2 linked regions of the Undibacterium sp. KW1 genome follow. The protein of the gene in region 2 interacts with the protein of the main gene of each other region in a pairwise test. Links are inferred from orthologs where the notes say so. Each region holds a gene or a part of one and is shown on either strand. Other genes may lie near its edges. The genes, in order: UNDKW_RS12955 and phnG.

What was found.
Region 1: the proteins of phnG (region 2) and UNDKW_RS12955 interact in binary tests that used the Escherichia coli proteins (3 or more experiments, as listed by UniProt). The link is inferred for Undibacterium sp. KW1 from one-to-one orthologs.

Annotation. Positions count from the first base shown.
Region 1 is NZ_AP018439.1:2,860,761-2,876,203, forward strand. The notes cover bases 5,222-8,066. They hold UNDKW_RS12955 (sugar ABC transporter ATP-binding protein), read left to right. Parts: upstream 5,222-5,774; coding sequence 5,775-7,358; downstream 7,359-8,066. Other genes in these bases: rhaS (rhamnose ABC transporter substrate-binding protein), read left to right, coding at 5,222-5,602; UNDKW_RS12960 (ABC transporter permease), read left to right, coding at 7,355-8,066. Outside these bases: rhaI (L-rhamnose catabolism isomerase), read right to left, coding at 1-1,172; UNDKW_RS12940 (bifunctional rhamnulose-1-phosphate aldolase/short-chain dehydrogenase), read right to left, coding at 1,239-3,347; UNDKW_RS12945 (DeoR/GlpR family DNA-binding transcription regulator), read left to right, coding at 3,735-4,598; more of rhaS, read left to right, coding at 4,598-5,221; more of UNDKW_RS12960, read left to right, coding at 8,067-8,362; UNDKW_RS12965 (ABC transporter permease), read left to right, coding at 8,359-9,375; UNDKW_RS12970 (FGGY-family carbohydrate kinase), read left to right, coding at 9,383-10,759; UNDKW_RS31155 (family 43 glycosylhydrolase), read right to left, coding at 10,829-12,754; UNDKW_RS12980 (TonB-dependent receptor), read right to left, coding at 12,906-15,443. UniProt on the Escherichia coli protein: Part of the ABC transporter complex RbsABC involved in ribose import. Responsible for energy coupling to the transport system.
Region 2 is NZ_AP018439.1:341,094-356,622, reverse strand. Bases 6,415-9,345 are described here. They hold phnG (phosphonate C-P lyase system protein PhnG), read right to left. Parts: upstream 8,149-9,345; coding sequence 7,681-8,148; downstream 6,415-7,680. Other genes in these bases: UNDKW_RS01570 (alpha-D-ribose 1-methylphosphonate 5-triphosphate diphosphatase), read left to right, coding at 8,267-9,345; phnH (phosphonate C-P lyase system protein PhnH), read right to left, coding at 7,028-7,684; UNDKW_RS01585 (carbon-phosphorus lyase complex subunit PhnI), read right to left, coding at 6,415-7,037. Outside these bases: UNDKW_RS01620 (SDR family oxidoreductase), read left to right, coding at 1-751; UNDKW_RS01615 (dihydroneopterin aldolase), read left to right, coding at 765-1,163; tRNA 2-thiocytidine(32) synthetase TtcA, read left to right, coding at 1,196-2,125; UNDKW_RS01605 (alpha-D-ribose 1-methylphosphonate 5-triphosphate diphosphatase), read right to left, coding at 2,315-3,457; phosphonate C-P lyase system protein PhnL, read right to left, coding at 3,457-4,176; phosphonate C-P lyase system protein PhnK, read right to left, coding at 4,184-4,978; UNDKW_RS01590 (alpha-D-ribose 1-methylphosphonate 5-phosphate C-P-lyase PhnJ), read right to left, coding at 4,975-5,868; more of UNDKW_RS01585, read right to left, coding at 5,886-6,414; more of UNDKW_RS01570, read left to right, coding at 9,346-9,475; phosphonate metabolism protein/1,5-bisphosphokinase (PRPP-forming) PhnN, read left to right, coding at 9,475-10,740; UNDKW_RS01560 (HD domain-containing protein), read right to left, coding at 10,783-11,364; phosphonate ABC transporter, permease protein PhnE, read right to left, coding at 11,386-12,159; phnD (phosphonate ABC transporter substrate-binding protein), read right to left, coding at 12,200-13,180; phnC (phosphonate ABC transporter ATP-binding protein), read right to left, coding at 13,208-14,053; UNDKW_RS01540 (DoxX family protein), read right to left, coding at 14,236-14,652; UNDKW_RS01535 (pirin family protein), read right to left, coding at 14,958-15,529. UniProt on the Escherichia coli protein: Together with PhnH, PhnI and PhnL is required for the transfer of the ribose triphosphate moiety from ATP to methyl phosphonate.

The sequences.
Region 1 (15,443 bases), 2.5 Mb from region 2 along the record:
ATAGCCAGGATAGGACTGACATCAGTGCGGAACGCCTGTTTCAGTGTTTGTGCTGCCAGCAGCACATCATTGTTTTCCTGATATGCGCTCAATGCCTTGCGGTCTACCAGTGCAGACTGTACAAAAGAACGTTGTACCTCGATAGCACTGGACATCAGACTTTCTATAGGATCGGTCACATTGTGTGACTGATCCAGCATGTAAGATGGTTTGAAGGCGTCACCGTCACGCTGTGCTACATCGGCCAGTTCATTGAAGATCAGGAACAGCTGGAAAGGATTGATACTGCCGGAATCCAGATCGTCATCACCATATTTGCTGTCATTGAAATGGAAACCACCCAGTTTGCCGAATTGCGCGAGGCGGGCAACAATCATTTCTATGTTGGTATTTGGCGCATGGTGACCAAGATCAACCAGGCATTTTGCCTTGGGGCCCAATTCGGTAGCACAGGCGTAACTGGTACCCCAGTCAGCAATCGTGGTGGCATAGAATGCTGGCTCAAACAGTTTGTGCTCGATGTACATCAGCCAGTCTGCTGGCAGTGCCTTGTAGATGTCGCGCATGCTGTCCAGATAACGTTCGAGCGCACCACGCAAATTATGCTGGCCCGGGAAATTGGCGCCATCGCCCACCCATACGGTCAAACCTTTGGAACCCAGTGCACGACCCAATTTTATACATTCGATATTGTGTGCTACCGCTTGCTCGCGCACGGCTTTGGCATTGGCTGTCAGGCTGCCGAATTTATAGGTCTGTTCCTGATTGGCCTGATCCTGGAAAGTGTTTGAATTGACAGTGTCAAATCCCAGGCCATGTTTGCTGGCAAATTCACGCATGGCTGCCGGATCACTGCTTTTATCCCAAGGAAAATGCAGGGACACGGTAGGTGTAGCCTGTGTCAGTTGATGTATGACAGCACAGTCTTCCAGTTTTTCCATAACATCGCGTGGCTCGCCCTTGCCTGGGAAGCGTGCAAAGCGGGTACCACCGGTACCAACACCCCAGCTTGGCAAGGCTACGGCAAAGGTCTGGGCTTTGGCTGTCAGTTGTTCGATATCCTGTCCGCGTCTGGCCAGGATGCTGCCCAGGGCAGCATAGTCGGCATCCAGATTCTGTTGCAGTTTGGCGTTATGTTCTGCCACCTGGCCGTGGTCAATTACTTTATCCATCTTATGTCTCCGTCTCATTGCTGACCTGATCAGATATCTAATTCAGGTCAATCTAATTTTTATATTTTAGCGCGTGAATGCAGCGGCATTGCCCGCATCTACGTTGATGATGTTACCTGTACTCTTGGCAGATTTGTCACTGGCCAGGAAATACACTGCTTCTGCGATATCTTCCGGCAATACGCTGAGTTTTAACATACTGCGCTGACGATAAAATTCTTCGATATCATCTGCATCGATTTTATTCGAGACAGCACGCTCTTCTTTCCATTTGCCATCCCAGATACGGGAACCACGGATCACGGCATCTGGATTGACTACATTGACGCGTATGCCGTGTGCCGCACCTTCAAGGGCGATACAACGTGCCAGGTGGATTTCGGCCGCTTTTGCCGTGCAATACGCAGATGCACCAGCAGAAGCAACCAGGCCGTTCTTACTGGCCACAAACACCATGCTGCCACCGATTTGCTGCTGCTTCATGATACGGAATGCGCTGCGACTGACCAGGAAGTAACCCTTGACCAGGATGTCCTGATTACGCTCCCAGATTTCCAGTGTCGTTTCATCCAGCGGTGCTGAAGATGCAATTCCTGCATTCGAGATCAGCAAATCGATACCACCAAATCGCAGGGAAGTTTCGCTCAGTATGGCTTCGACATCGCTTTCACGGGTGATATTGGCACTGACGATGGCTACGTTGTCTTTACCTGCCACTTTGGACAAGACCTGATGTGCCTGGCTCAATGCCTCGCCATCGATGTCTGTCAACATGACACAAGCGCCCTCCTGCAACAACTGGCGTGCCACTGCCTGACCGATGCCACCAGCAGCACCAGTCACCAGTGCGATGCGACCAGCCAGGCTTTTTGGCTTTGGCATGCGTTGCAGTTTGGCTTCTTCCAGCAACCAGTATTCGATATCAAAGGCTTCCTGCTCTGGCAAACCTACATAGCTGTCAACACCATTCGCACCGCGCATGACATTGATGGCATTCACATAAAATTCGCCAGCGATCCTCGCAGTTGCCTTGTCTTTGGCAAACGACAGCATGCCTATGCCAGGGATCAGGTAAATAATCGGGTTGGCATCACGCACTGCCGGGCTATTTTCGTGCTTGCAACGCTCATAGTAAGCGACATAATCTGCGCGATATTGATTCAGGCCCTCATCCAGGCCGCTCAAAAGTTGATCAAAGTTAGGATTGGAAGGATCAAAGTCAATCACAAACGGGCGAATCTTAGTACGCAGGAAGTGATCAGGGCAAGATGTACCCAGCGCTGCCAATGCCTGCAAGTCTTTGCTGCAGACAAAATCCAGCACAGTTGTGCTGTCATCAAAATGACCAAGCTTGAATTCTGTTTTACTGATTTTACCGCGTAGCACCGGCATCAGGCGGGCAACCAGGCTGGCACGCTCTGCGGCTGGCAGCGCGCTGTATTTGGCACCGCCAAATGCTGGCTTACGGCTATTTTCTTCCAGCCATGATTCGGCACGCTGGATGATTGCCAGCGTGGTTTCATAGCAAGACTTGGCAGTATCACCCCAGGTGAACAGACCATGACCTTCAAGGATGATGCCTTTCAGATTCGGCTGCGCTTGGGAGACCGCTTCCAGTTTCAAGCCCAGATCATAGCCAGGGCGCTGCCATGGCAACCAGCCCAGCTCACCTTCGAATATTTTTTGCGTCAAATCCTTGCTATTGGCACAGGCCGCAATAGCGATGACTGAATCAGGATGCATGTGGTCAACATGCTTGCGATTGATATACGCATGCAGTGGAGTATCAATACTGGCAGCGCGTGGGTTCAGGTTGAAGGTGCAATGTGGCAAATAAGCCACCATTTCATCTTCCAGCGCCAGACCACGATAGCGGCCTTTCAGTGAGTGCAGTTTATCCATGTACAGCGTTGAGAAACCATCCATCTTGATGCTTCCCAGATCACCGCCAGAACCTTTAACCCACAGTACTTCTACCTGCTCGCCAGTCAGGTAATCCGGCATCATCACCTTGGCAGAGGTATTGCCACCACCAAAGTTGGTAATGCGCATATCAGAGCCGAGCAGATTTGAGCGATACAGCAATAATTCTGGCTCAGTCAGGCCAGCTGCGTATGCATCGTCCCAAAGTGAAGTAATAGGCTTCTTCTGCTCGGTTTGCATCGTTGAGGTCATACATTCTCCGTGATTAATTAGTGTTTTTATGACAAATTCTTTAGCCTGAAGCCTTGAGTGATCAAGAGCTGAGCGGATCAATCACATCACTTGCTCATGTGAAGCATTTTGTCCGTTTTGGCAGTGGCAGTCAGTAGAAAACAGCCAGCTTTGAGTGTCAATACAGAAGTAATCAAGAAGCTGATCGAAGTCACAATAGTCAGCATGATGATTGAAATTTTCATAGCCAGATTAATGCATAGGAAAATAATCAGCTATTTGATCAATTTATGATTGACGCGCGATTTTTAAGTGATTAGTCTCGCTATACGCCAGCAAATTACTACGAAATAATGACTGGTAGCATGCCGCAATAAAGATAATAGACGGCAACAGACGGAGACAAAAATGGTAAATCACAAACGCCGTAAGCGTTTGCTGAAGCTGCTCGCCGAGCATAATTCAGCAAGCGTTCAGCAACTGGTAACATGGCTCAGCGCATCCCCCGCTACTGTCAGGCGCGATATCAGTTGGCTTGCAGCCCGTAATCTGCTTACCCGTACGCGTGGTGGCGCAGAAAACCTGCAGCAGGTAAAACGATCAATTGCGCTCACCAGCGAGACCTTCCAGAACAATATCAAATGTTATGCCGACAGAAAACGGGCAATCGCACGCTATGCGGCAAACATGTGCAATGACGGTGAAACCATCATCATCAATGGCGGTACGACGACCTTCATGATGGCTGAGTTCCTGGTCGATAAGAAGCTCAAGATACTGACAAATTCTTTCATGATGGCAGAGCGCCTGCTGGTCTCCAGTGAAAATGAAATCATCGTTCCTGGCGGGCGCGTGTATCGCGAACAGAATGTCATCCTCAGCCCTTTTGACAACGACATCACTCAGCATCATTACGCTGGAAAAATGTTCATGAGTGTTTATGGTTTGTCATTGCTGGGTCTGATGGAAGTAGATCCGCTCTTGATACAGGCTGAAAAACGCTTGATCAGCCAGGCTGAAGAATTGATCGTTCTGGCAGACAGCTCCAAATTCGCCAAAAAAGCTGGTCTCATCCTATGTGGCTTGAATCGCGTATCTTGCCTCATCACTGATCATTACGCGTCTGACTCTGCCGTACAGTTGCTTGAGCAGTCTGGCGTCAAGGTCATTACCGTAGCACCGGAAGAATTGCCAGCAAAAGACATATTAAATAAATTTACAAATGCTTATGACACTGAGTCTGCAAGCATGTTCCAGACGGAGACAGTTTGATGAAAAGAAGAAAAGTGATACTGGCAGCAATTGCATTGAGCATGCTGGGTGCCATGCAGGGTTGCGAACAGAAATCAGACAAAATAAAAATTGCCATCGTGGTTAAAAATCTGGGCAATGGTTTTTTTGACGCTGCACACGAAGGTGCCAAAGAGGCGGCCAAGCAAATTGGTAATGTAGAAATCATTTATACAGGCCCAACCACCCCAAGTGCTGAAGGCCAGATAGAAATCATCAACTCGCTGATCAGTCAAAAGGTCAATGCCATCGCCATCTCAGCAAATGATGCCCATGCGCTGGTTCCTATCACCAAAAAAGCCATGCAACGCGGCATCAAGGTCATCTCTTTCGATAGCGGGATAGCACCAGAAGGCCGGTTGATGCAGCTCAATCCATCCAATGCTGAATTGATAGGGATCAAGCAGTTGGAAATGGCATCCAATGCGACTGGTGGCAAAGGTGAAATCGCCATCCTGTCTGCATCTGCCCAGGCGACCAACCAGAACATCTGGATTAATGTCATGAAAAAAGGCCTGGAAAAACCTGAGTTTGCCGGCCTTAAACTGGTGGCAACTGTGTATGGTGATGACCAGTCCGATAAAAGTTACCGCGAAGCGATAGGCCTGTTGCGCAGCAATCCAAATCTAAAAGTGATTATTTCCCCTTCCACTGTTGGCATCAACGCTGCCAGCAAGGCCGTGGTCGATGAAAAACTGGTCGGCAAGGTATTCGTTACCGGACTGGGCTTGCCATCAGAAATGGCGGGACACGTCAAAAGCGGTGCCGTTAAGGAATTCGCCATCTGGAATCCCATTGACCTTGGTTACGCTGCGACTTATATCGCCAATGAATTTATCAAAGGCAATCCAGATGCCAAGGCAGGTGGCAGCTTTACCATAGGCCGCATGGGTACGATCAAGATTGATGCCAACGGTGATGCAGCAATGGCCCCACCCTTCACTTACAACAAAGAGAACGTAGAACAATTCTCCAAGATATTTTAAGTAAAGACACTTGTTCAGTACCGGCCCGTGATGCACTTCAACGGGCTGTCTGGAAATAGAACCAGTTGCATGTGAAAATTTATGCCAGCAGCACATGCTTGTGCTTGCCAGTTTTTTACGCAGGCAACTGACTTCTTTTCTATTATTGCCTTGCCTTATATTAATGACCTTAATGACGAACGAGCACAACCCGTTTCCCATCGCCCCGGATGGTTCACCTGCGGCACCTATTCTGACATTGACCGGTATTTGCAAACGCTTTCAAGGCATCATTGCATTACACGAAGTTGCACTCAATGTGCGTGCAGGTGAGGTCATGGCGCTGATAGGTGAAAACGGCGCTGGCAAATCCACTTTGGTAAAAACACTGACTGGCATTTATCAGCCGGACAGCGGCAGTATACATATCGCGGGCAAGCAAGTTCGCTTCGCCAATCCACAAGATGCCATGCTGGCAGGTGTTACTGCTGTTCATCAGGAAACCGTCATGTTTGACGAATTGACGGTGGCAGAAAATATTTTCATAGGCCGCCAGCCCATGTGCGGCTTTCCGGCACGGGTAGATTGGGCATTGATGGAAGCTCAGTCTGAAAGACTGTTTGCAAGGCTGGAAGTGTCGCTGCCGGTACGAGCCAAGGTCAAGGACTTGAGTGTGGCACAGCGCCACTTTGTCGAAATTGCCCGCGCCCTGTCGCAAGATGCACGCGTGGTCATCATGGATGAGCCGACCGCATCGCTGTCACAACGGGAAATTCAAGAGCTGTACCGCATCATCAGGCAATTACGCGCTGCTGGTACCGCAGTGATTTTCATCTCACACAAGTTTGATGAAATCTATGCTGTTGCCGATCGATACACCGTCTTACGGGACGGTCATTTTGTTGCTGAAGGTGCACTGGCTGATATCTCTGAACCGGATCTGGTGTCTCTCATGGTAGGTCGCTCCATTCATCAAACCTTCCCCAAGCAAGCTGTGGTCATAGGCGACACCTTGCTTGAGGTAAAAGATTTTTGTCACCCTACCGAGTTTGACAAGGTCAATTTTTCTTTGCGCAAAGGTGAGATTCTGGGGTTTTATGGTCTGGTGGGTGCGGGCCGTTCAGAAGTCATGCAAGCCCTGTTTGGACTCAGCAGTGGCGTCACTGGCAGCGTAAGCCTGGAAGGCAAGGTATTGGCCATTAAATCAGCCAAAGATGCGATATCCCTTGGCATAGCTTATGTTCCGGAAGACCGGCAACATCAAGGTGGCCATCTGACCATGTCGGTGCAGCAAAATATCACCTTGCCTATCCTGGATCGCATAGGCTTCCTGCTCGGCAGGCGACGCAGCGAAGAAGCAGCAATTTCAAGACACTACAGCGAACAACTAGAACTCAAGGCTAGTCATTTGACGCAACTGATCGCCGAGCTATCTGGTGGCAACCAGCAAAAAGTCATCCTGGGCAAGTGGCTGGCAACCAAACCCAAAGTCATCATCCTGGACGAGCCAACCAAGGGTATCGATATCGGTTCCAAGGCTGCGGTGCACCGTTTCATCAGCGAACTGGTTTCAACGGGATTGTCAGTGATACTGGTGTCATCCGAATTACCGGAAGTACTGGGCATGTCTGACCGCGTTATCGTCATGCATCAGGGACATATCAAAAAAATATTTGACAGAGCACATGCCACGCCAGAGAGCGTAGTTGCTGCGGCGTCTGGCAGTGATGCATCAATAGTGGAGATAGCAAGGGAAATGGCAGAGGAAATAGCATGAACCGTTTGAAGTATTTGCAGCAGAGGGAAGTTCTGCTGGGATTGATGATCGCTTCTCTGATAGTCCTTGTTGGGCTACGTGCGCCTGTTTTTCTCAGTGTATCAAGTCTGTCCAACTTGATGACCGACAGCACGCTGTTGATCATGCTGGCGGTGACCCAGATGTTTGTCATCATTACACGTGGCATCGATTTATCAGTGGCATCCAATTTGGCGCTATCAGGCATGATGTCTGCCTTGCTGGCTTCGAAATTTCCTGATCTGCCTCTACTACTGATTATCTTGGTGGCAATCGTCATAGGCCTTGGCCTGGGATTGATCAATGGCTACCTGATCGGTTACTTGGGTCTGCCGCCTATCGTCGTAACGCTGGGCACCATGAGCGTCTATCGCGGCCTGGTGTTTGTATTGTCTGGTGGTGCCTGGGTATCGTCACACCAGATGCCTGCCGCCTTCATCGCCTTTCCACTCAGTCAGTTACTGGGAATTACGCACCTGGTCTGGATTGCCGTCATCGTTATTGCTGTGATGTGGTACCTCGCCCGCTATACGCATTTTGGCAGGGACTTGTATGCCATTGGCAATCAACCAAATGCTGCCAACTATATAGGCATCCCTACCCCGCGCCGCCTGTTCTGGACGTATGGCTTGTCAGGATTGATGGCTGGCTTATGTGGTTACCTGTGGGTGGCACGTTACGCAGTGGCCTATACGGAAATTGCCTATGGCTTTGAATTTACCGTGATTGCAGCCTGCGTCATTGGTGGTATCAATATCGCCGGTGGTGCGGGTACAGTATCTGGTGCAGTACTGGGCTCACTGTTCCTGGCAGTCATCAACAACGCCCTGCCCATCATGAAAATTTCGCCCTTCTGGCAAAGCGCACTGACCGGCGTTGTGATACTTACCGCCGTCATGATCAATGCCCGTAGCAATAAAAAAAGCAGCCGCCAGATTTTGCCTTTGCAACTGCTGCAAAAAAATGCAATCAGGAGCAGTACGTGAACACGACTACCATGACACCCTCAAATAACAGCTCACGCTACACCATACGCGACCGGGAAGATTTTCAGTTAAAAAAAATCTTCTCGCATTGGGAAACTCTGCTGGCCATACTGTTTGTCGCAGCCTTCATTGTCAACAGCCTGGTGTTGCCGAATTTTTTTGATTTGCACAATTTGGCTGATGGCACGTTCAACTTCAGTGAAAAAGCACTGATCGCCTTGCCCATGGCCTTGCTGATCATCTGCCGCGAGATCGATATTTCTGTGTCCGGGATATTGGCATTGTGTTCAGTTGCCATGGGTCTGGCGAATTCACATGGTTTCCCTGCTTACACTTTATTGTTCATCGCCATATTTACCGGTGCTGCCTGCGGCAGTTTGAATGGCTTGCTGGTGACGCGCTTTGCCCTGCCTTCCATCGTCGTGACGATAGGCAGTGTGTCACTGTTTCGCGGTCTGGCCAGCGTGGTTCTTGGCGACCAGGCATTTACTTCTTATCCGCAATTATTAATCGACTGGGGCCAGGGCTATTTCTTTGATCTTATTCCCCGACAATTCATCGTCCTGTTGTTCTTTGTTGTACTGTTCGCGATTCTGCTGCATGCAACCAGTTGGGGACGCCGCATCTATGCGATTGGCAACAACCCTGTTGCGGCCAGATTTTCTGGTGTGGCTGTCGATAAATACCGCTTCATGCTGTTTACACTGACCGGCGCCATGGCTGGCCTCGCAGCGTTTTTCCTGACGGGACGCATCGGCAGTACTCGCCCGAATATTGCTACAGGATGGGAGCTGGAAATCATTACCATGGTGATCTTGGGTGGTGTCAGCATCGCGGGTGGCGCAGGAACCATTATCGGCGTGTTCCTGGCTGTATTGACATTAGGTATCGTCAACTATGGCATGGCATTGGCAAACATCCCCGGCATTATCATGACCATCATCGTCGGCATCCTGCTGCTAGTCACGATTGCCCTGCCCCGTCTGATGAATCTTAAGAAACAAAGAAAATAAAAAGCAAATGAAGCAGAATGCCAGTATCGTCCTTGACATAGGCAAGACCAATGTAAAGCTCAGCCTGCTCGATGCGCAGGCAAATACTTTGGCCGAGCAACGCTGCGCCAATAACATCGTCCAGGACGGCGTCTATCCACATCATGATACCGAGAGGATATGGTCGTGGATGCTGCAGATATTCGGTGAATTTTCCCAGATTGCCAATGTGTCAGCAATCATCCCAGTGACCCATGGTGCGACTGCTGCGCTGGTGAATGACAAAGGTTTGGTGCTACCAGTTCTGGACTATGAGTCAGAATTGCCTGAGCAGGATAATCATCAATATCAGCCGCTACGGCCGCCATACCAGCAAAGCTATTCTCCTGATTTGCCAGCAGGCCTCAATCTGGGTCGTCAACTGGCCTGGCTGCAAAACAACTACCCACAGGAATTTGCCAAAGCCTCACATATACTGATGTATCCACAGTACTGGGCATGGCGCTTGTCCGGTGTTGCAGCAACTGAAGTCAGTTCACTAGGTTGTCATACAGACTTGTGGGACACCGGGCAGCAGAAATACTCTTCTTTGGTGGAGAAAAAGGGATGGGCTTCCCTTTTCCCTCGCATGCAAAAAGCCTGGACCAGGCTGGCAACGATACATCCCACATTAGCAAGGGAAACCGGTTTGCCAGCAGATTGCCAAATAATATGCGGTGTGCATGACAGCAATGCATCTCTGTTACGTCATCTGAAAGATGCGGGTAACAAGCACCGTACAGTTCTATCGACCGGCACCTGGACGATCGCTGCCGCCTTGGGCGCAGATCAGGAAAGGCTGGACGAACATGCGGATATGCTGGCCAATACCAATGTGCTTGGTGAAGCAGTTTCCTGCATGCGCTTTATGGGCGGGCGGGAATTTGCCATTCTGGCAGGCCAGGAGCCAGTGACTTGTACGCCATCCGATATCAGCAAACTAATCAGCCAAAATACCTTTGCCTTGCCCTGCTTTGCCGAATCAGGTGGCCCGTTTTCTGGACAATTGGCCAAAATATCAGGGCAGGCACCAGAAAACATGCAGGAAAGATATGCTCTCGCCACTCTGTATTGCGTACTCATGACAGATTATTGCCTGGAAAAACTGGGGTCAGAAGGCGATATCATTATTGAGGGAAGTTTCACCAACAATCCCTATCTGGCAGCATTGCTGGCTAGCTTACGGCAGCAGCAAAACATCGAGCTGTCAAATGACACCAGTGGTACCACTTACGGGGCCTGGATGTTGCATCACTGGGAAAAATTGCCTGACCTGGATTCACAAGCTGGTGCCGTGAGCAAACTGGAACTGCCCGGATTACTCACTTACAAGGCGAAGTGGCACGAATTGGTGACGTCCAGATAAGTCAGAATCGATCCAGAAATTCATCAATGGGAACCTGTTACCTGGTTCCCATTTTGCGTTCTTCAGCCGCTAATCATTTGATAAACGGACATAAGCAGGTGCATCACGGTCAACCTGCAATCCCTGCTCAGTCAGTAATAACTCAACGACCTGCAAGGAACTGCGTCGCTGTTCCTTGCCATCTTTTTTCTGGTCGGCACCACGTTTTCCAGGATGGGTGAAATAAAATAAAAATGCCCTGTCACCGTTGACGACAACATCGGGATGCCCGCCGATGACGCCATCATCTTCGCCATGCCCTGGTATTTCAAGCAGATTACCACCCACCTGGCGCTTCCAGCTCAGTAAGTCATCTGAACGATATACAGCCAGCCCACGCCACACATCAGTAATCATCCACCATTGCTCTTTCCAGCGAAAAACCTTGGGCCCTTCCCCACTTTGATCGCCAACGGCCTTGCCTTTGTCTATCCATTTTTCAAGATCAACACTGTCAGCATAGTAAATAGATTTTTTGTCCACTTCATTGTTGTACCACATGCGATATCCGCCTTCAGGCAAACGCAGTACCGTAGCATCAATCACCCTGTCAGAAGCAAGCTGCAATACCCTGGCATTGCGCCAGTGACGTAAATCCTGGCTACGCAGATGTACCATGTAGCGAGGATGTTTCCAGTCATTAAAGATACCGGGTACCACCGTCAGGAACATATGATAGCTGCCATCATCAGCCCGGATGATCTCGGGCGCCCAATGAGTAGACTCAAGCCCGCCCATGGATGGCGGCAACTCTATGTCGGCTTCGCCCAAGTAGTGCCAGTTGGCACCATTATCATCTGATTCAGCTATGCCTATACGTGTTCCATGCACCCATGCGACACCAGGGACATCATTAGCATTCGCCCGTCGGTTGGTGTAAAACATCCACCATTTACCCAATGCGGTATTGCGCACCAGCACAGGATCTGCAGCTCCATCCATGATGGGATCTCTGAACAAGGGCCTGGCAGCCAGTTTGCCCTGATTAATCATGGGTGCACCAGGTTGTCCAAAATCTGGTGTTCCGTCAGCGTTCCAGCTGAATGTCTGAGCACAGGTATGTCTGTTCGGGTCATTTAGTGCATTACCCTTGATGTCCCGATAATCACGGGCGTGATAAACCAGTACATCTGTTTTACCATCTGCCGTGGTCGTGAAGGAATTGTGTCCGGGACCATACTGATTACTTGCAGCATTGCTCTTGAATACCGGCTGAGAAGATTTGCTCCATACCTTTGCATCAAGCAAATTTGCGTTTGCCGGTGCCGTCAATAAACCCATACAATAGTTTTCATCGGTGGCGCTGGCTGAATAGGTGATGAATATACGCCCATCTCTGATCAATACTGCCGGCGCTTCATTGACTTCATATTTACGTTTCTCCCATTCATAATCGGGGCGCGACAATAAAGTCGCTGGCCCTGCAATAGACAAAGGCGTATCCATCTTCGCCAGATAGATATTGGTATTCTTTTTATCCGACGCAGGATCACGCTGCGTCCACACCAGGTAACGTTGGCCAGCATGAGAAAACGTGGTTGCGTCCAGTGAAAATGATTCCCAACCGGTCTTGATCTGTCCCCGCTCCAGCCACTCGCCGTCAACAGGATTGGCCGCACTGCTTTCCAGTACATACAGTCGTATATCCCAGATCGCGTCAGCCCTGCCAGCTGTGAAATACACATACCACTTCCCATCAATGAAATGTAATTCCGGAGCCCAGATGTGATGACTCATGGGGCCGCTAGCGTGTTTGCGCCAGATGACTTTGGCATCTGCCATGGCAAGTTCATTGATGCTGCGTGCACGCCTCAATTCGATGCGATCATATTCTGGTGCTGTGGCGGTAAAGTAATAATAGCCATCTGTATGCAAAAATATTTGTGGATCTGCCCGATTCTTGACTAATGGATTATTAAAAACAGGCTGGGCAAACGATAAACCAGGGACAGACATGAATACTGTCCATATCAGGCTAATGAAAACCATCCTGCACTTTGCATGTGAAGTCATGAGAAATAGTTTGAAAATACGAACCTGAAAAAAAACCAGCCATCTGCACTAGCATGGCTGGATCAAATACAGCGATTAACAAAAGTCTTACTGATTAATTCTTGATCGATACACCGATGAAGTAGCGACGGCCAGACCATACCAGTTCATTCGGGCGCGACAGATCACCTGCATCCGTGATATTTGCCTGATCAGTCAGGTTTTTGCCTTCAAAAGAGAAAGTGATAAACTGGTTATAACGATATTGAATTTTGGCGTCCAGATACCCAGTCTTTTCGTTATAAACCGGGTTTTTGGAAACGTCCTCAGTGCCAGTGTAGTAACGATCACGATAATGGTAGGCAAGACGAGCATTGAATCTGTCTTTGTCGTACCACAAGCCAAGGTTGTAGGCATTCTTAGACATCCCAGCATAAGGCAGAATCGAACCATCCAAGGGATTCAAACGCTCAGTACCAGGGGCATAAGTAAAGCCCATACGGGTATAGTTAGCGTCCACGCCAAATCCACTCAGGAAACCCGGCAAGAAAGTCAGTGCTGTTCTGCCTGCAATTTCCACCCCTCGCGTAACTGCACCAGGGAAATTGACGGGCATATTGACGTCCCACAAAGTCCCGTCCTTAAACAAATCCACACTCTTGACATTTGTTTTTACCGCGTTACCAACCGTGATGTTTTTACGGAACAAAGCAAGACTAAGCTGACTATCTGAATTTGGATAGTATTCCAAACTCAAATCTGTATTGGTGGCCTGGAACGGCTTCAGAGAAGGGTTACCTGCCGTGCAATCATCTGTTCCATCACCACCAAATTGCGCTGCACCGCTATTTTTGGTACAAGTAGCATTTGGGACAATATCAGTGATTCTTGGACGAGACATAACCTTGCCCCAACCAATGCGCACCAGAAATTGATTTGGTATCAACCATGCACCTGCGTTAAAGCTTGGCAATACATTCGAATAAGTATTGTCTATGCTGGTAATGGAGTTCGACAAAATGACTGTATTGAAAGTTGTCGAACCAGGTGTTTTCTCGACATTGATCTGTTGTTTGAACAGGCCCTGAGAGACATCGCGCGTTTGTGTATATCTGACACCGATGTTACCGAAGATGTCTTTGCCAAACAATTCAGTATCAAAATCTGCACGTAAATAAACGGATTTGACTTTTTCATCGACAACATAAGCAGGAATCTGCGCATACATTTTACCGTCACTGCCAGGCGCGTTATACAGGTAGTCATGGTTAAAGTGGGTCAGATCAAAATTGGAACCCACATTTGCAAATGAAGGAGCAACCCAGTTTGTGGGTACATTGCTGATACCACTATAGCCCTTGAAGAAGGTGCCAGGCGAAGTCGAGAATACAGATTGCGCCAGCGCAGCCATGGCAGAGCTGTTGACCGACCTGGTCCAAGCATTTGCGTCAGCTAGATTTGTCGGGCCTACTGTTGCACGCACCACATTGGTGGTATTCAATGGGTCGTAACTATAAGTCTGGTTGATGTTTGCTGTTTGCACATACACATCGTCAGCATTACTGTTCAAGTCATTGCCAGCGCTGGCAAGATAACCACCACCGTTATACTGACTGGACTTTGCCTGCTGCGACTGAACACCAAACCAGATGCGGGACAAAAAGTCAGTTTTCAGCTTATATTTGAAATCAAGCTTGAGCTGATCTTCTTTGTTGATCGTTTCTGAAGGGCGGTACTGCAATTGAGCAGAAATATAGGAATTAGGGTTCGAAGGACTATAGCCTGTTGGAAAAGTAAATCGCGGCAACCCTGAAGAATCAAGATTGACCTGCAAACCAGGGGCATTCTGCGTCAATATCAGATTATTCGAATCACTGCTGTACGTGGATTTAGCTGATGATGCCAGGCCTTCTACATCCAGACGTTCGCCCTTATAGGTAAAGCCGGCTGTCGTATATTTGGAATCAATTTTTAAACCAAAATCGCGCAAGGATGTGCTAAAGCCGGCCTGCCCGCCGTTTGGCGAAGCCGCACTACCCGGTACCAGGCAGTTACCCAACACATACTGGGTAACGATATGATTTTCAACGATCATGCCAGCCGGTGTCGTGGTTGTTGAAACCGGCGTGCATGAGCCGCCGGTTGGCACAGCAGTGGCCGCAGCATAGGTTGGCAAAGTACCTGTACTGGACAAGCGGGTGACCGCACTGAAGTCTGTACCGTAGTTGTAATCCCGGAGTTTTTGATTCTGGATATTGGTCTGGTAACTTACCCAGGCGTTCAAACGATCAGTAAATTTGTATTGCGCCGTCAGTTCAGCAGAAGTTCTTTCATGATCACGCTCCCAGATACCATAACGGGCAATCTGTGGTGAATAGTCATTCCATTGCGAGACACAGCTAGCCTGCAATGCGGCGGTAGCAGCAGCTGCCGTCTGCGTTGCATTGGCGGGGCTGCTCAGGTTGGAACAGTCAGCTTTGGAACTTACGCCTGCCAATACCGGATCAATACTGGGAACCGTTTTTTGCGGAGAAAAGTCCCAGTCACGGAAGTAACGCCATGAAGTATTTCGGGAAAAATCACCACGCGTCAAGACCTTGTCGTAGATAACATTCGCCATCAGCCCGAGGCGGTTATCAAAAAATTTGTCGGT
Region 2 (15,529 bases):
TGCCGCCAAACGCATAGGGCGGCATATCGCCCTGCATATGGCGCGGCAGGGCTGGGATATTCTTGTCCATTATGGCAATTCAGCAACAGAAGCGCAGGCCCTGGTGACGGAAATCCAGGCGCTGGGCCGCCGTGCCCATGCCTTACAGGCCGACCTGGCAAATGAAACAGCAACGCATGCCTTGCTGCCCGCAGCGATAGCCGCCATGGGCAAGATAGATTGCATCGTCAACAATGCCTCGCTGTTTGCAGAAGATGATGTGCACAGCTTCAGCCACGCCAGCCTGGACAGGCATATGCATGCCAACCTGGCCGCGCCCATCATACTGGCGCAAGCCCTGCATGCGGCAACCGCAGATGGCGAACAAACTTGCGTCATCAACCTGCTGGATCAAAAGCTGTACAACCTGAACCCCGACTTTTTGTCTTACACCCTGTCCAAGGCAGCACTGCAATGTGCGACGACGACACTGGCGCAGGCGCTGGCCCCTAAAGTACGGGTAGTTGGCGTTGCGCCCGGCATCACCATGGAATCTGGCCATCAGACTACGGCAGATTTCCAGCAAGCACACCAGGTCACGCCGCTGGGCAAGTCCAGCACGCCTGAAGATATTGCCCGTACCGTCTGTTTTCTGGCTGACAGCCCTGCCATGACAGGTACCACCATCCTCGTTGATGGCGGCCAGCACCTTATCCCCTTGCAGCGCGATGTCATGTTCCTCGCGACTGCAAACCACCCTATTTCACCTTAATCCCGGGACCACCATGTTATCCATCCTGCATCACCCCCAGCTCTCAGACTGCCGCCGCCTGTTCTTGCGCAATTATGAAATCTCCATCAACATCGGCGTGCATGAGTTCGAGAAAAAGGGCGAGCAACGCGTGCTCTTCAATGTAGACTTGTATATCCCGCTGGCGTTATCTACGCCCAAGGATGACCAACTGGAAGAAGTCGTCGATTATGATTTCATGCGAGGGTCAATAGCTGACCGCATTTCCAAGGGCCACGTGCACCTGCAGGAAACCCTGTGTGATGATGTCGCGACTATCATGCTGGCGCACCCTAAAGTACGCGCAGTGCGCATCTCTACCATGAAGCCGGATGTCTATCCAGATTGCGAAGGCGTAGGCGTAGAAGTATTCAAGATCAAAACTGAAATCTGAACATTATCATGCATGCTCTTAATGAAACATTGATGGACACCCCGGCAGAAGTAAAAGCCACGGCCACCACTACCGCCAAATCACAGGAAAAAATCACCTACGAAAACAATAAGCTGCACAAGCGCTTATGCCGTCTGGTTGGCCAGGCAATAGGTGATTTCAATATGATAGAAGAAGGCGACAAGGTCATGGTGTGCCTGTCTGGCGGCAAAGACAGTTATGCCCTGCTGGATATACTGATGACCTTGCGTGAACGTGCGCCCATCAATTTCGATATCGTCGCGGTTAACCTCGACCAGAAGCAACCGAACTTCCCTGACCATATCCTGCCAGCCTATCTGGAAAAACTGGGCATACCCTATCACATAGAAAACCAGGATACCTATAGCATAGTCAAACGCCTGATCCCGGAAGGCAAGACGACTTGCTCGCTGTGCTCACGCCTGCGCCGCGGTATTTTGTACCGCGTGGCCGATGAACTGGGTGCCACCAAGATCGCACTTGGCCATCATCGTGACGATATCCTGGAAACTTTTTTCCTGAATATGTTCTTCGGTGGCAAACTCAAGGGCATGCCAGCCAAGCTGCAGTCTGACGATGGCAAGCACATCGTCATCCGCCCGCTGGCTTATGTCAAAGAGTCCGACACTGAGCGTTATGCCGAAGTCAAAAACTTCCCCATCATCCCCTGCGATTTATGCGGCTCACAAGAGAATCTGCAACGCAAACAAATCAAGGGTTTGATGCGTGAATGGGACAAGAAATTCCCTGGCCGCGTCGACAATATCTTTGCATCCCTGTCCACCGTTGCACCTTCACACCTGATGGACAAGAACCTGTTCAATTTCATGGATTTGAAAGTTGATGGCGAAGCAAACCCGAATGGTGATATCGCCTTTGATGATGAGCCTTGTGCGACGCCTGCTGCGGGTGTGATTTCTTTGCATCTGGATCAGGATTAAATTATTATTCAAAACTGAATCCTGTAAGACACCGGGACACAGAGTTACTCTTGGCTTCTCAGAGTCGTTCTCTGTGGTGTAGCAGGGACTTCGAACGGCGCGCCGTTCGCCTGCGAAACGAAGGCTTCTTGCAAGAAGCCTTTCCTGTCTCTGTGCCTCTGTGGTGAGAGGTCTTAGGTTTTAATCGATTCAGGCAATTCTGTTACCCGCTTTCCACACACCCATAACTACAGGAATACCGCTCACCAAGCGCACACGCATATAGTCTGCCCGCAAGCCCACGGCAATCTCTCCCCTGTCATGCAGACCTATCATGCGCGCCGGATTGCGCGTGACGGTTGCCACAGCCTTGGGCAAGCCAAAGCCTTCATTTTGCAACAGAAAAGCTGCATGCAAGAGACTTGCTGGCACATAGTCTGAAGACAGTACATCCAGCAGATCCAGCCTGGCCAATTCTGCTGCCGATACATTGCCGGAATGCGAGCCACCACGCACCATATTCGGTGCACCCATGATGATGCCCAGGCCTTGTTCACGGGCAGCCCTGGCAGCAGCAACGGTGGTGGGAAATTCAGATATCGTCACGCCATCATCGACACCTTCAGCCACATGTTCTACCGTTGTATCGTCATGCGTAGCCAGTGGAACTGGCACATCCAGTTCACGGCAACTGGCGACGATGGCGCGGCGATTGGATGCTGCGTAGGCGACTTGCCTGAGCAGCAAACGCTCCAGCATGGAATCCACTTTTTCTTCGCTCCAGCCGCGCTTGCCGGATACATAGACACGGTAATGTGTCAGGTCTGTCCATTGTCTTTGGCCGGGGGTATGGTCCATGAGCGAAACCAGCTTCAGACGTTCGTCATGCAGATAAGGGGCGAACATGTCCAGCAAGCCTTCTTCTGCCAGCTCCAGGCGCATGTGCAGGAAGTGATCTGCACGCAAGATGCCTGAGTCTGCGGCCATGCGCAAACCTTGGGTACATGAGTCGAGGCTGTCATTGCGCAGGCTGTCTGAATCGATATCACCAACTGAAATTGCATCGAGCACGGTCGTGATGCCGGATGCAGCGATCTGGGCATCATGCGCCAGTATCGCAGGCAGCGTGGGCCAGACTACCTTGGGGCGTGGCATCAGGTGTTTTTCCAGATTGTCGGTATGCAGCTCTACCATGCCGGGCAAGAGATAATCACCCTGCCAATCATCAGTACCCGTGACGCTGGAAGCACGTGCGGCTTCTGTCAGGTCAGCTATCCTGCCCTGCTCTACCAGCATGGAGCCGTTGATGATTTCATCGGCCAAAACAATTTGTGCATTTTCTATTCTGTTCATCATGCTGCCACCAAAGAGACTGCTGCGGGGATGGAGAAAATTCTGGTTGCAAGTGCCTGGCGCACGACTTCATCATGAAAGATGCCGACGACAGCAGCACCGCGTTCACGTGCGGCATTGATCATGTCGATGACAGTGGCACGATTAGCTTCATCCAGTGAAGCGGTAGGTTCATCAAGCAAAAGTATGGGGTAATCGCAAATCATGGTGCGGGCGATATTGACGCGCTGTTGTTCACCACCAGAAAAAGTCGCAGGCGGGATTTGCCACAAACGTTTGGGTATGCGCAGGCGTGACAATAATTCTTCTGCCTGTTCATAAGCAGCCTGTTTTTCCACGCCGCGCATGAGCAAGGGTTCTGCCACCAGATCCAGAGTGCTGATGCGGGGTATCACGCGCAGGAACTGGGTCACGAAACCCAGGGTACTATGCCTGACTGCCAGCACCTGTTGTGCAGGTGCCGATTGCACATCGACCCAGCCGCCTTCGTCCGAGTCACCCTTGTGCCAGATATTCACGCTGCCACTGCTGGCACGGTAATTGGCATACAGACAGCGCAGCAGGGTACTCTTGCCTGCACCTGAAGGCGCATGGATGACCACGCATTCACCGGCATCTACCTGCATGTCTATTTTTGACAGGATGGACATTTCCTGCCCGCCTTGCAGATGCAAGGTAAAGTCCTTGGAAAGACCGTCAACTACGATACGTTTCAACATGTGTTCCTCAAGCCTGCAAAACGGATGACACCAGCAACTGGGTATAGGGATGTTGCGGATCATCGAGCACCTGATCAGTCAAACCCTCCTCAACTACCTGCCCCTGGCGCATGACTATGAGGCGGTGAGCAAGCAAACGCGCCACAGCCAGGTCATGGGTGACAATGACGGCGGCGACCTGCAATTGCGAAACCAGTTGGCGTAATAAATCCAGCAAGCGCGCCTGCACGGAAACGTCAAGGCTGGCCGTAGGTTCATCCATAAAAATCAGGCGCGGTTTGGTCACCAGGTTACGGGCGATTTGCAAGCGCTGTTGCATGCCGCCCGAGAAATCGCGCGGCAAGTCATCAATACGCGCCGCATCAATTTCCACCCTGTGCAACCAGTCCTGCGCCTCGGCACGTATCTGGCCATAATGGCGGGCACCAACGGCCATCAGGCGTTCACCGACGTTGGCACCGGCAGAGACTTCTACCCGCAGACCATCCCTGGCACTTTGGTGGACAAAGCCCCAGTCTGTGCGTGCCAGCAAACGGCGACGTGCCTCGCTGATGGTGAACAACTCGACCATGCCTTCATCGCGGGTATTGAACAAGACTTCACCCTGCTCTGGCTGCAACTGACCTGCCAGGCAATTCAACAGCGTGGATTTTCCAGAGCCGGATTCACCGACTATGCCCAGCACTTCTCCCGGATACAGGCTGAGGTTGACTTGTTCACAAGCCGTCTTGCCACCATAGAATTTGCTGACATTGCGCGCTTGCAGCAGGGGTTGCATGCTATCGGTATTCAAATTGCTCATGCCTGCTCTTCCCTGCGGGTGCGGCAATAATCAGTATCGCTGCAGACAAACATGCGTGAACCCTGGTCATCAACGATGACTTCATCAAGGAAACTATCATTCGCATCGCACATGGCGCAGCGGTGATCCCAGTGTTCTATCTCGAAAGGATAATCTTCAAAATCCAGGCTCTTAACAGGCGTGTAAGGCGGCACGGCATAAATGCGTTTTTCACGACCGGCACCAAACAATTGCAGGGCTGGATTCTTGTCCATCTTGGGATTGTCAAACTTGGGGATCGGTGAAGGACGCATCAGATAGCGCTCGTTGACGATGACGGGATAATCATAAGCAGTTTCTATCTTGCCCAACCTGGCGATATCTTCATACAGTTTGACGCTCATGAGGCCATAGTCAGCCATCGCATGGTATTTGCGTGTCTCGGTTTCGCTGGGTTCCAGCCAGCGCAGGGGTTCAGGGATAGGCACCTGATACACCATGATCTGGCCTTCAGCCAAAGGGGTTTCCGGGATACGGTGGCGGGTTTGTATGACGGTCGCCGCAGTAGTTTTTTCGGTGGTTGCCACACCTGTGGTACGACGGAAGAAGCGGCGGATATTGACTGCATTGGTAGTATCGTCAGATCCTTGATCTATGACTTTCAAGACATCATCCTGGCCTATGATGGCGGCAGTGACTTGTATGCCACCCGTACCCCAGCCATAAGGCAGGGGCATTTCACGCCCGCCGAATGGTACCTGGTAACCAGGTATGGCAACAGCTTTCAAAATGGCACGCCTGATCATGCGCTTGGTTTGCTCATCGAGATAGGCAAAGTTATAGCCAGCTTCAGGCTCCGCTCTGGCGGGCGCGGCTTGCTCTGCGGTCTCTTGATATCCCTGAGTTTCCATGGTGTCCATCTCCATCATCACGCTGCCTTCCTGCCGGATTTTTCAGCGGCTTGTTCATCTGCTGCTTCAAGCTTGTCAGCTTCAGCAACTTTGGCATCAATAGCGGCACGTATGCCACGCAAGAGGCTGAGTTCAGCCTGGAAATCCACATAATGCGGCAGCTTCAGATGCTGCAAGAAACCGGATGCTTCTACATTGTCAGCATGGTAGAGCACAAATTCTTCCATCTGTGCTGGTGCAGTGATTTCTTCTTTCAGCTCGCTGGCGCGTAAGGCGCGATCTACCACACCCATGGCCATGGCCTTGCGTTCGCAATGACCAAAACCCAGGCCATAACCACGTGTAAATTTCGGTGCTTCGTTTTGCGAACCGACGAATTGGTTCACCATCTGGCATTCGGTGATGTCAATCTCGCCTATGTCTATGGCAAAACCCAATTCTTCAGGCACGACTTGCACATTGACCTTGCCATAACGTATCTCGCCAGCAAAGGGATGGTTGCGGGCATAACCACGCTGGGTGGAATAGGCCAATGCCAGCAGGAAACCCTCATCACCACGTGCCAGGCTTTGCAGGCGCAGGGCGCGACTGGCGGGGAATTGCAGCGGTTCGCGTGTCAGGTCAAAAGGCTCGGGGTCACCTTCAGGCATCAGTTCAGGCTCGATCAGACCCTCTGCATTCAAGAAGTCGAGTACACGCGGACAGGCTTCTGCTTCTGTATTCTCATGATCTATTGGTTCAGTACCGCCATTGCCCATGGCTTCAGCCGCCAGTGAAAAATCCAGCAGGCGCTGGGTATAGTCATAAGTCGCCCCCAATACCTGGCCACCTGGCACATCCTTGAAAGTTGCCGAGATGCGTCTTTGTATCAGCATATTGGCGGTATCCACTGGCACGGTTGCCATCAGGCGCGGCAAGGTTGTGCGGTAAGCGCGCAGCAGGAAGATGGCTTCTATCAAATCACCACTGGCTTGCTTGATGGCGAGTGCTGCCAGGTCTTTGTCATACAGCGAAGCTTCACCCATGACCCTGGCCACGGCCAGCGACATTTGTTCGCGTATCTGGGTGATGCTGAGTTCGGGTACAGCAGTATCACCACGGCGCATTTTTGCCAGCGCTTCATAGGACTGCGCAATGGCTTTTTCGCCACCTTTGACGGCTACGTACATGGTAACTCCTCAGACTGCACTGCTGCAATCTTGCTGGTGCGCGGCAAACCGACTACCGCGTCGCCACTACAAAAAATCACATCTACACCTTGTGGGAAAGCGGCATGATTGGCTTGCCATTTGTTGACAAAATCCGTTGGCAAGCCGCTGATATAGATGCTGCGCTTGTCCTTGATGCCGGGGCCTGTGAGCTGGTATTCAGTGCCATTTTCCAGATCATCGACCTGTATCAACAAAGTCGCGGACTTGTCAGGGTAAGTCATGCTACCCTGGGCAAAGCCCTGCAAATCCAGTTGCTGCAATGAGCTGCCCAATACTGCAAAATTCGCTGAGGATTTTTCATGTACCAGTGGCAGGCCGCAATGAAAGCGCAAATAAGTGCGCACTGCATCATTATCGAGTTCATCTGCCAGCCAGGCTGTGGTTTCATAATCCATCAGGGCCAGGCAAGCTGCAGCTGTTGCCATCTGCAAAGGTGCTGGCGCTTGCAGATTCACCCTGAGACGCTGGATAGTGCCAGGCTCGGACAAGGCTTTCAGCAAACTGCGGAAAACTGTTTGCGCATCATGTACAGTGTCTTCCCATGCGGGTAAAAGTTGCTGCATGGATGACATAGTTTTCTCACTAGTGTCCGGTGAATATGTCATGCATCTTCTCCTCTGACCATGGTCATGAATTCCACTCTGGTTGCTTGCGCTTCAGCCTGCAATTGTTCACGCTTCTGCTGCAACAATAGCTCCAGTGGCTTGATGATATTTTCTTCGACCACTGACCTGTGCTCACCTTGCATCAGCGCATCAAAAATCGCTGCCCATTCTGCATGATGCTGATCGCGACCAGCCACATACGCCACACCGGTTTCACCCGTCGCCAGCCGCAAGGCACAACGCGTCACGGACATCTCGCCGAGATTGAACTGGCTTCCACTGCCACCGGTTCTGGCGCGTACCATGGCCAGGCCGGTCTCGGGTTTTCTTAACCATAAATAGGAAGGCAGTTCACCGAACTTGCGCGCACTGGCAGCCAGTTCTGGTGCAGGCGCTTTCGCCAGTATGGACATCCAGCGGGCACGCTCTTGCTGGGCAGAGTTGGGAGTTTGGTCAGCATTCATAGCCCCACATTACAGCAGGCTTACATGAAGTCTTGATGACATCTGGCCTGGAATTTCCTTGTCAATTTCCAGTCATATTTCGGGTTTATGATTTGTCATCGCGAGCAAGGGGATCAGCATGGAAACGCATATCGCAATACAGGGTGGCAAGTATCTGCAACGAGACCAGAACGGTCACGCTGATTGGTCTGAAGACAGCATCTATTTGCACGGATTACACATTGCCAGCACAGACAGCAAACACTTCCAGCACCATAACAAACAGCAGTTTTTTGATGCCACAGGTTTGCTGATATTACCCGGCCTGGTTGATATTCATGGTGATGCTTTTGAACGTCAATTACAACCGCGCCCAGCCACCAGCTTTGCCTACGACATCGCCTTCGCTGATACGGACAGACAACTGATCAGCAATGGTATTACCACAGCCTGCCACGGTCTGACCTTTTCATGGGAAGGTGGCTTGCGCGGACGTGAGGCAGCACTGGCCACATTAGAACAGATAGCGACTCAAAAATCCTTTGTACATGCCGATCACCTGATACATCTGCGTTTTGAAAACCACCATCTGGATGGCTTGCATGATGCACTGAACTGGATAGAGTCTGGTCTGATCGCCTTCTTTGCCTTCAATGAACATCTGCCATCCATCCTGAGAAAAAGTGCGTCTCCTGAAAAACTGGTGGCTTACGCCGAGCGTGCGCGTTGCGATGTTGCCGGTTTTCTGGAACGTCTGCACAAGGCGCAGTCGCGCTCACCCAAAGTAGCGCAGGCGATCAGCCAGCTGGCTGCAGCCTGCCGCCAGCGCGGCATCGCCATGGCATCGCATGATGATGAAACCCGCATGGACAGGGAACGCTTCCAGGAACTCGGCGTTGATGTCAGCGAGTTCCCCAAGACAGAAGAAGCCTTGCAGGCAGCGAAAGCCCTTGGCAACCATGTTGTCATGGGTGCGCCGAATGTATTGCTCGGTGGTAGTCATTGCGGCGGTCTGTCAGCCAGTGATGCGGTGCGCCGTGGCCTGTGTGACACGCTGGCATCTGATTATTATTATCCCGCCTTATTGCATGCGCCTTTCCGCCTGGAGCAGGAAGATGTTTGCAGCCTGGCACAAGCCTGGCAACTGGTGTCACTGAACCCTGCCGACGTACTGGGCTTGCATGACAGAGGCAATATCGCCGCTGGCCAGCGTGCTGATCTCATCATGATAGAAAAACAGGCTGATGGCAGTCCACGCCTGATTGCCACCATCGCCGCAGGCAAGCTGGTATTTTGCGCCGAGCCACAACGCCTGCAATATCAGCAAACCCTGGAACTGGCCGCCTGATGCGCTATGCCCTCTACTTTTCCCCAGCACCAGATAGCCCATGGTGGCAGGCCGGTGCTAGCTGGCTGGGGCGCGACCCCATGCACGCGGGGAAAATACCGCAATCACATATCAATGGTCTGCCAGATATCCTGCTCAGCCAGCTCACCAGTGAAGCACGGCGCTATGGTTTTCATGCGACACTGAAAGCGCCGTTCAACTTGCTTGAAGGTTTCCAGGAAGCAGACCTGATGCAGATGGCCAGCGCCTTTGCACAGGTGCAGCCCGTCATCAGTATCAGGGAAATGCAGATACGTATGATGGGTAACTTCCTGGCCCTGCGGCCACAGGGCGATGAAGCCGAGATCAATGCCCTGGCCATGCGCTGTGTCAGTTACTTTGACTTGTTACGCCGCGCCCCTGATGCAGCTTATCTGGCCAAGCGCCGTCATGCCGGTCTCAGTGCGAGGCAGGAAGCACTATTGCAGCAATGGGGTTATCCATATACTGAAGAAGAATATCACTTCCACCTGACACTCAGCGATGATTTGCTGGAGGTGGATGCCGATGCGCAGTATGCCTTGCGTAAGGCAGCGGAACAGCAGTTCTCACGCCTGCTGGACAATACACCGCTCGATATTGATGCGCTGACGATATTCCGTGAAGAACGGCCCGGTGCACCTTTGAACTTCTGGATGCGTTTCCCCTTCCAGGCCAGGGTGCAGCAAAAATCCCTGCCTGCTACTGGCCGCCTGTATTTTGTCGTCGGTCCTTCAGGCGCTGGCAAGGATACCCTGCTGCACTGGGTCAAAGACAACCTGCCCACCAATGCGGCACTGGAATTTGCGCAGCGGGCAATCACCCGTCCTGCCCATGATAGCGAAGCACATGAAGTATTGAACCAGGAAGCTTACTGGCAAGCCGCTGCCGCCGGCCATTTTTGCATGCAGTGGCAAGCCAACGGCTTATGCTATGGCATACGCAGGAATATCGAGGCCAAGCTCAAATGCGGCCAGGATGTCATCGTCAATGGTTCGCGTGAATACCTGCCACAACTGCGCCAGTTATTCCCCGATGCACGCATCATCTGGGTCATGGCTGACCCTGAGCAAATCAGGCAGCGTATGGAAAAACGCCAGCGTGAATCTGGTGCAGCCTTGTTGAACCGCCTCGACCGGGGGTTGAAATTTGCTGTGCCTGATGACCAGGATATTATCTGCATAGACAACAGCGGGCCTATACATATTGCCGGGCAAAAGCTGTTAAAGATATTTGCTAAAGAGTAGTACAGCTTCGGAAAGCTGGTGCAACCAGCATTACCTACCGCCTCACACAGTTTCAGCCTGTCTCGTGAATTGCAAATTCAGTTTTTCCATCATGCTGATGAAGACTTGCAAATCCACAGTCTTGGCACCGACCACTTTTGCCATGTCATCCCACTGACGCAATCTGACTGCGTCTTCGGCATAGTCCTGATCTATGAATTCAGTCGCTTGCGTCACGGAGAACGGGCCACCCTGCCAGATCAGGCTGCGTTGTGATGCATGTGACAAACCTGACCAGTACAGGGGATCTGCGGCACACAGATAACGCTTGGCATCGACATGCATGCGTATGGGTTCAGTCACATCCCGGTCAAACAACTCAGCCAGCAACAAGGCTGCCAGCTCGCCATGCGGGAAAGTCTCATCGGTTTCATCATCCGCCATGTGTGCCAGATCATGCAAGAGCGCAGCAATAACCAGGGCATCGCTTGCGCCTTCTTGCATGGCCAGGCTGGCGCATTGCAGGGCATGCTCCAGTTGGGTGATGGCTTCGCCGCCATACAGACCGCCAGCGCGGTTTTGCAGCCAGTCTATGACTTGCGGGAGATTGATCCCCTGAACGATTTGGCGATTTTGTGTTTGCATATCAGCTGCATCTACTGTATATCAGATAAAAACTTTTCTGAGACGGGAAGAAATCACATCTATCATGCTGACTGTCAGCACGATCATCAATAAAACGGCGCAAGTCTGCGCATACTGGAAAGCGCGTATAACTTCCCACAGGATCACGCCTATGCCGCCGGCACCGACCATGCCAACGACAGTAGCAGAGCGCACATTTGATTCAAAACGGTACAGGGCAAATGACACCCATAGCGGCATGACCTGCGGCAAGACGCCATAGACTATCTCTTCCAGCGCATGTGCACCGGTTGCACGTATACCTTCTACCGGCTGTGGGTCTATCGCCTCAACCGCTTCAGAAAACAACTTGGACAAGATGCCCGTAGTATGCACGAACAAGGCCAGCACACCGGCAAAAGGACCAAGGCCAACGGCCACTACGAACAGCATGGCAAACACCATCTCGTTGATGGCACGTGCGGCATCCATCAGGCGACGGACAGGCTGGCTGACCCAGGCTGGTGCAATATTCGACGAACTCAGCAAACCCAGGGGGATGGAGCAGACCACCGCCAGGGCAGTTCCCCACGCAGCGATCTGTAAAGTCACCAACAGCTCTTGCAAATAGATGCGCCATTCATGGAAGTCTGGAGGAAAAAAGCTGGCTGCATAGGTCAGCATATTGCCGCTATCGCGCAGTAATTCCAGCGGGCGCATGTCAGCGCCCTTCCACGACATGGCAAGTATCGCCAGGACTATGCCCCAGACCAGTAATTTGCCGGTATCACGCTTGGGTGCTTCCGGCAAATTCATGACGACTTGTTGGCGGGCTGTTGGTGTGCTGTTCATGCTATCAAGACTTGGCGATGTCGTTCAGTTTGCGGTTGATGTCGTCCAGCTTGGCTTTCTTTTCCTCTGCGTTCAGGGCGACGTCTGCTTCTATCTTGACTTTTTCCTTGAACAATTCAAGTTGACGGATAGGCTTCAATTGCGCATTGCTGGAATCCTGGAAACCACCCAAAGTCAGCTTGGCCAGTTGTGCTTTTTCACGCGCTGCATCAGGGCCAGTCTTGCCGTAGTTGATAAAGAAGTCCTTGATTTTGGCTTTCATGTCGGCAGGCAAATCCTTGCGCCATACCAGGGGATCAGCAGCGATCAAAGGAGATTTCCAGATCTGGCGCAATTGACTGGCTGTTTCTGGCTGGCGTGCCTTGATGCGGTCAAGCACGTCGGAGCTATGGACAGCTGCATCTACCTGCTTGTTGGCCACGGCCAGAATATTGGTTTCATGATTGGCGCCACGAACAGTCTTGAAAGCTGTCTTGGGATTTACATTGTTTTGCGCAAAAACATAATAGCTGGGTACCAGGAAGCCGGAAGTAGAGTTTGGATCACCGATACCAAAATTGAGGTTCTTGGCGTTTTTCAAGACATCTTCCACTGTCTGGTAAGGGCTGTCCTTGTGTACACTGATCATGCTGTAGTAACCGAGAGTGCCATCGGCATTCACGGTTTGTGCAAACACTTCAGAATTGGCACGATCAACGGCTTCAATAGCCGATTTATTGCCCACCCAGGCAAATTGCACCTTATTGAAACGCATGCCTTCGATCACACCCGCATAGTCAGGAGCAAAAAAGGCATTGATCTTGATGCCCAGCTTTTTGCCCATATCATCCAGCACTGGCTGCCAGTCTTGCTTCAGGTTTTGTGATGACTCGGTAGAAATGATGCCAAAGTTTAAAGTCTTGACTGTATCTTCTGCCATAACGGCACTAGCAGTTGCGGCCATCACCAGGCCCAGGGTCAGACTGCGCACGAATTGACGAAACATGGAAATACTCCTGAAGGGTAAAAAAACTCAGGCGGCAGCCGCGAGAGTGGGTAAAGAGAGTGCGTCGGTATCGGGTGCAGCACTTGCCGTGTTAACTGATACGGGATTGAGCAATTCTTCTGCCTCTGCACCATACAGGTCCCGCAACATGGCTACTGTCAGTTCGCTGGAAGGGCCGTCATACACGACACGGCCACGCGACAGCGCAACAGTGCGCGGGCAAAAACGAAAAGCCACATCAACCTGGTGCAGGGATACCACTACGGTCGTACCATCCTGGCGATTTAAATCAGCCAGGGTCTGCATGACACGACGTGCAGATTCAGGGTCCAGCGAGGCTATCGGCTCATCTGCCAGGATGACCTTGGCTTGTTGAACTATGGTGCGGGCAATCGCTGCACGCTGTTGCTGACCGCCGGACAAGGCAGATGCACGTTTATAGGCATGCTCGGCAATACCCACACGTGCCAGCGCGGCCAGCCCCAGGGTTTTCTCTTCTTTAGTAAAAATACGGAAACAACTGCGCCACAGTGGGATGCGGGCGATGCCACCGGTGAGAACATTGGTCAGCACAGGCAAACGCCCGACCAGATTGAATTGCTGGAAAACAAAACCGATTTGCGAACGCAAATGACGTATCTGCTTGCCGACCACGCCATTCGCCTGCAAGACTTGCTCACCGAGGCGTATATCATTCTTATCAGCATTGGCGGTGATCAGGCCAGAGATATGACGCAGTAAAGTCGACTTGCCAGAACCGGATGCACCGATGAGCGCGACCATTTCACCAGACTTAAAAGTCAGTGCAATATTATCCAGCGCCTGATAGCCGCCTTTAAAGGTTTTGGAAATCCCGTTGATTTCTATCTTCATCGCATTTACCCCGTCTGGACAATTGAGCTAATCCACGGGAGTATTGGACAAGAATATGTCAGGCGTATGAAGGCAAGATTACAAGACGATGAAACGGCTACATTCTCACGCAAAAAAACAGCGGATTTGCCGTCAGACAAATCCGCTATATTAACTATTGAAGCTGAGTAAGATATTCCCTATCAGGCTTTACGCCCATCCAGATTCCAGCCACCGCTGCCATGTATCAGGATATACAGCAGGCCACCTGCCATGGAGATATTCTTCATGAAGTGTATCATCTGGTTTTGCGCGGCATCTGCTGGTACTCCCCAGAAATTATGGAAGATGAAAGCCGCTGCCAATGTGAACAAGATCATCGCAGTTGCAGCCCAGCGTGCACGCCAGCCGACGATGACCATGAGGCCGCCGCCCAGTTCCACCACGATGGCAGCGATCGCACCCAGTGCTGGCAAAGGCAAGCCCTTGCTGGCGATGTAGCCTACAGTTTGCTCAAAGCCGGATATCTTGCTGGCACCGGATGCCACGAAGATCAGGGCGATCAAGACGCGGGCGATGAAGGAGCCGAAGACGGGTCCTATGGTTTCTGCTTGTTTCATTTTGTTTTCCTTACATGTAGATTTTGATTATCGGTAGTGAGAGCCTGGCTTCGTAGGTTGGGCTACGGTTTACCAGCCCAACACTGGGCGTTTAATAAACGTATACGTTGCTTCGAGGCCGAGTGTTGGGCTGATAAGGCGTAGCCCAACCTACAATTGATTTTTCGTTCTCTAAATATCTATAGCCCCGTGAGTGCTGAGTGAGCGTAGCGAGCGGCGCTAGTTTGACGAAGTTCAAATTCGGACGCGCAGTCGTACTTTAGTACGACGAGCATCGCAGGCTCAAAATCGCGTCGCGCAGTAGCTCAATCAGCGCTCACCAGTTTGCCTTCGCGAAAATCGCTAATCGCCTTGAATATCTCCGCCTGACTATTCATCACAAACGGCCCATACTGAACAATGGTTTCCCCCAAGGGCTGACCGGCAATCAACAACAAGCGGCTATCAACTTTGGCATCAATCACCACCCCATCCGCATCCGGCGTTTTTTTCAATATCGCCATGCGTTGCACCGGCACTTCACGCTCGCCTATCTGCACTTCACCTTCATAGACATACACAAAGGCATTGAAACTGGCAGGCAGGCTGTGGCTAAAAGTGCTACCGGCTGGCATGTGTATATCCAGGTACAGCGGCTGAGTCACTTCACGCTGCACGGCTCCTGCAATGCCATGGCTACTACCGGCGATAATGCGTACCTTGACACCTGCTGCCGTCAGCAATTCAGGAATGGTGTCGCTCTGGATATCGCGGTACCAGGGGGCGATCATCTTGTCTTTTGCTGGCAGGTTCAGCCATAACTGGAAGCCTGCCATGCGGCCTTCTTCCTGTTCCGGCATTTCTGAGTGAATCACACCACGACCAGCCGTCATCCATT